DNA from 2 places in the Actinoplanes sp. NPDC048988 genome. Region 1 is predicted to be linked to the other one. Evidence: riboswitches for the same ligand, from Rfam matches in the RefSeq annotation. Region 1 holds a riboswitch; the other holds the start of a gene.
What was found. A riboswitch is a leader RNA that binds a small molecule or an ion and turns the genes downstream of it on or off. The one in region 1 is predicted to bind cobalamin.

Region 1 (2,464 bases):
TACGGCGTGACTCCTCACCCGTGTTGTCGCGCAGTTCCAGGAATTCCTCGACGTCGGGATGCCACGGCTCCAGATAGACGCACGCGGCGCCCTTACGGCGGCCGCCCTGGTTGACCGCGGCGACCCCGGCGTCGAGCGTCTTGAGGAACGGGACGATGCCGTTGGATCTGCCGTTGGTGCCGCGGATCAGAGCGCCCCGGCCCCGGATCCGGCTCCACGAGACACCGATGCCGCCGGAGAACTTCGACAGCTTCGCGACCTGGTGGTAGCGCTCGTAAATGGAGTCGAGCTCGTCCTTGGGGGAGTCGACCAGGAAACACGACGACATCTGCGTGTGCCGGGTGCCGGAGTTGAACAGCGTCGGCGAACTCGGCAGGTAGGCCAGCGACGACATGAGCCGGTAGAAACCGATCGCCTCGTTGGCGTTCCCGGAGAGACCGCAGGCCACCCGGAGCAGCCAATACTGCGGCGTCTCGACGACATCCCGGGAATGCGGATGCCGCAGCAGATAACGATCGGCCACGGTACGCAGCCCGAAGTATTCGAATCGGCGGTCCGCGTCCCCGTCGATCGCGTCGTCGAGCTTGCGGGCGTTACGCCGTACGAAAGCGGCCGTCTCATCCCCGATCAGCCCCAGCTGATGGGCGTAGCGGATGGACTGGGAGAAGCTCGCGACCCCCTGCAGGCGGACTTCCTTGTCCACGTACGCGGCCAGCAGCCGCGCGGCCAGCTTCGAATACTGCGGCTCCTCGCCGATCAGCTCGGCCGCCGTCTGAATGGAGAGCTTGTCGAGTTCGGCGGTGGTGGCACCGTCGTACAACCCGCTGATGGTCTTCGTGGCGACCCGTAACGGGTCGACCTCGTCGAGATCGCCGGACCAGCGCTCGACCGCCTTGACGATCTTGCTGACGTCGACCGTTTCCCGATCGCCGTCGCGTTTGCGTACCCGCACCATGTCTCCCTCGCCTGGGTGAAGGCACGCGGGAGACGCCGACGGCCACGGCACGGCCGACTGGTGGCGTCGGCCGTCCCACGCGGCCTTCGACCGCCGCACACCGGACGGCGTGCGGCGCGCTGGCAGGTCTTCGGACTCGTGGGCGCTCAGCTTCTTCCTACCGGCCGTCGCTTCCCAGGCTCGCGCCCAGTGCTGTGTGACGGCTTTCGTTCCCACTCACCGCTGCGGGGCAGTCCCGGACTCACACCGGGTTCCCTCTTGCCTCGGCCGCACCGTGACGGCGCGGCCGAACCAGCTGCGTGAGACACCATATATGGGCGGACCCGCAAAGTGACAACACCAGATGCTGTGATCGGCGTGTCGCCTCCCGTGATCACCGGTCGCCCGCCGGCTACCCTGCGCCCGTGCCGCCGAACCGCCGTACCGCAGCCCGCCGCCCTCATCCTCGACGAGAACGGCCACGTCCTGCTGTGCCGGTTCGTCACGCCTCACCCGGCCGTCCCCGAGGAGCCCAGGTGGTCCGGTCCGCACCACCCATTTCGAACCTCAGGGCGAGATTGCCGGATTCCGCGGGCCCGACCTGTTCTCGCCCCGCCACCTGGCCACGCTACTGACCGCCCTGCTCACCTCGGATCGTGCTCGGCCTGTGAACCCCGCCCCGCTGGTGGTTCTCAGCCCCGGACTTTCCTGACATCCGCCGGCCAAACGGCGAGCTTCATCCGTCCGTACGCGAACACCCGCAACTCCGGGTCAAGCCACCACAGCCGCTCGGCCCGCGTCATTCCCAGCTCCCGCCCGACCCGAAGCTCACCCAGCGGAACCCGCCGCCCCAGCCGTGGCACCCAGGTGCGGAGGCCGTCCGCCCCGAGATCGAGATAGCCGTGCCGCCACCGGCGCCCCGGTCTCTTGAGCGCCGCCTCAACCCGCACGACGCCCGCCCGAGCCCGCCCGATCCGCAGCCGTCCGAGCGCTTCCCCCAGCTCGCCGCCCACGGCCCCGGCGATGAGGTCACCCACCAACTCAGAGATCACCAGCCAATGCTCGTCGTCGAGCATCCCTCACTCAACGTGACGATCATGACGGTCGGCCGCTGCTGAGGGCCGCTCCGGCGGCGCCGTGCCTCCAGGGCCGGGTGCCGGGATGGCCGTCGCCGATCCGGAACCCCGTGTCGGCGTGCGCGGGAAGCGCCGCGAGCTTGCCGGCAGCGGGTTACTGACCCGGGCGTTCGTCGCGGCCCGGCATCGTGATGCGGCCCACCGCCTCCTCCATGGCGAAGTGGCCCAGGTATTCGTCGGGCTGGCCGGGGCGGCGGCGGTAGGCGTGCCAGTCGTCGCTGACGCCCGCGTGGATGTAGCCGATGTCGGTGCCGTCGAGGGTGACGCTGTAGCCGCCCATCGTGCTGACGGTCAGGGTCGCTCCGGCGATTCTGCGACTGTTCAGAGGTACGCGGCGCTCCATCCGTCCACCTCCACACTCCGGAGTCACGTGGCTCCAGATGGTGGCCCGGTT
Region 2 (2,464 bases), on a different contig from region 1:
CTTGCCCTGAGGCACCCGCGAGCCGACCACCCGCCCGCGCCGGGCGTAGGCCGGGGAGCGCTTTCCGGCGTGGCCGCCGACGCCGCGCCGGGCGATGCTCAGGTTCCGGGTGCGGTAGGCGGCGCCGGCGGGCGCGGCCGCCGCCGGGGAGGGCTGTTCCTGGCCGCCGGCCGGCGGCTTCGAAGCCTGTTCCTGGCCGGGGCCGTGATCGGCCGGGCTGTCGCCGCCGCCGTTCGGCCGGGGCGCCGGGCCACGGTCGTCGGGACCCGGGCCTCCGCCGCCGGGCCCGCCGCCCGGTGAAGGCGGGTCGTCCTCCGGGTCCGTGTCGTCACCGGAGCCGGTGTCCGTGGCGCCGCCGGGCCGCGGTGGAGCCTCGCGCTCGGCCTCCTGCTGCTGGGCGTCGGCTTCGGCCAGGGCCTCGGCGAGCTTCTCCTCGTCGGTCCCCGGCGGGTCGAGCGGGTCGCGCCGGCGGCGGTGCGGCAGGGCGAGCCGGGCCGCGTCCCGGACGTCGTCGGCGGTGACCACGTCGCGGCCGTGCCAGGCGGCCAGGGCGACCGCGCAGCGGGCCACCACGATGTCGGCGCGCATCCCGTCGACGCCGTAGGCCAGGCAGACCCGGGCGATCCGGTCGAGCTCGTGGTCGGGCAGTGCCACCCGGGGCAGCCGTTCGCGGGCGGCCGCGATCCGGGCCGCCAGCTCCCGCTCGTCGCCGGCGAAGCGGGCCGCGAACGCGTCGGGGCCGGCCTCGTAGGCCAGGCGCCGCCGCACCACCTCGGCCCGGTCGGTGGCGTCGCGGGGCGCCGCCACCGTCACCACCAGGCCGAACCGGTCGACCAGCTGCGGGCGCGGCTCGCCCTCCTCCGGGTTCATGGTGCCGACCAGCAGGAACCGGGCCGCGTGCTTGACCGAGACCCCGTCGCGCTCGACGTGGGCCCGGCCCATCGCCGCCGCGTCGAGCAGCAGGTCGACCAGGTGGTCGGGAAGCAGGTTGACCTCGTCGACGTAGAGGACCCCGCGATGCGCCGCGGCGAGCAGCCCGGGCTCGTACGCCTTGACCCCGTCGGCGAGCGCGCGCTGAATGTCGAGCGTGCCCACGACGCGGTCTTCGGTGGCTCCGACCGGCAGTTCGACCAGCGTCGCCGGCCGGCGGAAGTGGGGGCTGTCCGGCGCGTGCGGCCCGTCGGGGCATGCGGGGTCGGGCGCCGCCGGGTCGCAGGCGAACCGGCAGCCGCGCACGACGGCGACGTCCGGCAGCAGGGCGGCCAGGGCCCGCACGATCGTGCTCTTGGCGGTGCCCTTCTCTCCCCGGACCAGCACCCCGCCGACGGCGGGGGAAACGGCGGTGAGCAGCAGGGCCAGGCGCAGGTCGGCCAGGCCGACAACGGCCGAGAACGGGTACGGCGTCACGCGGATCCCTTCTGTGCGGGTGTCCACGCCCGCACGATGAGTGACACGAGCGGCCGGAGTCTCCTGACTCCCGGATCAGCGCTCCCCGCACGCCTTCCGGCCTGGCCGGCCGTGGCTTCTCGGCGGATCGCTCCCCGGTCACAGTGGCGGGACCGTCCCGGATTTCCACCGGGTTCCTCCGCTACCGCTCGTGGGCCATGCTTTCCTACGGCTCACCGCGCCGTCAACGCGGGGTGTCGCTCACCGCTTTTTCGGTGTCCGGGATCGGCTGGGGCGCCAGCTTGTCGAGTTCCTTGACCACGTCGAGCACGGCCAGGGCCGACGTCTCGATCAGCGGCCGCAGCCGGGCGTAGAGTTCCGCGTTCTCCGGGTCGGGCACTGTCGGCTCGCCGATCGGGACGAGCGCGGCCGCGTGGTCGAGGTCGGGCAGCTCACCCAGCGCGTGCCGGGCCAGCAGGCACGCTCCGAGGGCGGTGCCCTCGGGGGTGTCGGCCACCGACACCGGCAGGTCGAGCGCGGCCGCGAGCACACCCACCCACAGGTCGGAGGCGACCGCCCCGCCGGTGGCCCGCACCTCAGTGACCGCGATGCCCTCGGCCGTGAACGAGTCCCGCACCAGCGCCAGCTGCTGGCAGACCCCCTCGACGGCCGAGCGCACCAGGTGGGCCCGGCCGTGTTCGCGCCGCAGGCCGAGGTAGGCCCCGCGCAGGCCGGACCGCCACCACGGCGCCCGCTCCCCCAGCAGGTACGGCAGGCAGAGCAGCCCGTCGCTGCCCGGAACGACCCCCTGGGCCTCGATGAGCAGGGCGGCGTCGCGCTCGTCGGCGTCCTCGCCCTCGGCGCCGGGGCGCTCGAACCCGCCCGCGAAGCTCTCGCCGGCCCAGCGCACGACCGATCCGGCGTTGTTCACCGCGCCGCCGATCACCCACCGGTCGTCGGTGAGCGCGTAGCAGAACAGCCGCCCCGCCTTGTCGGCCGTGGGCCGGTCGACCACCGTGCGCAGGGCGCCGCTGGTGCCCAGCGAGATCGCCGCGACCCCGGCCGGGGTGGCGCCGAC

Region 2: another riboswitch for cobalamin. It lies ahead of ACGFJ7_RS24245 (VWA domain-containing protein); the one in region 1 lies ahead of ACGFJ7_RS22610 (ribonucleoside-diphosphate reductase subunit alpha).

The regions. Positions count from the first base shown of each region.
Region 1 covers NZ_JBICTW010000006.1:435,764-438,227, forward strand. Annotated here, with positions in the region: gene ACGFJ7_RS22610 (ribonucleoside-diphosphate reductase subunit alpha) at 1-955, opposite strand, end outside; cobalamin riboswitch at 1,059-1,266, opposite strand; gene ACGFJ7_RS22615 (hypothetical protein) at 1,627-2,010, opposite strand; gene ACGFJ7_RS22620 (hypothetical protein) at 2,165-2,413, opposite strand.
Region 2 covers NZ_JBICTW010000007.1:294,043-296,506, reverse strand. Annotated here, with positions in the region: gene ACGFJ7_RS24245 (VWA domain-containing protein) at 1-1,434, opposite strand, end outside; cobalamin riboswitch at 1,464-1,586, opposite strand; gene ACGFJ7_RS24240 (gluconokinase) at 1,631-2,464, opposite strand, start outside.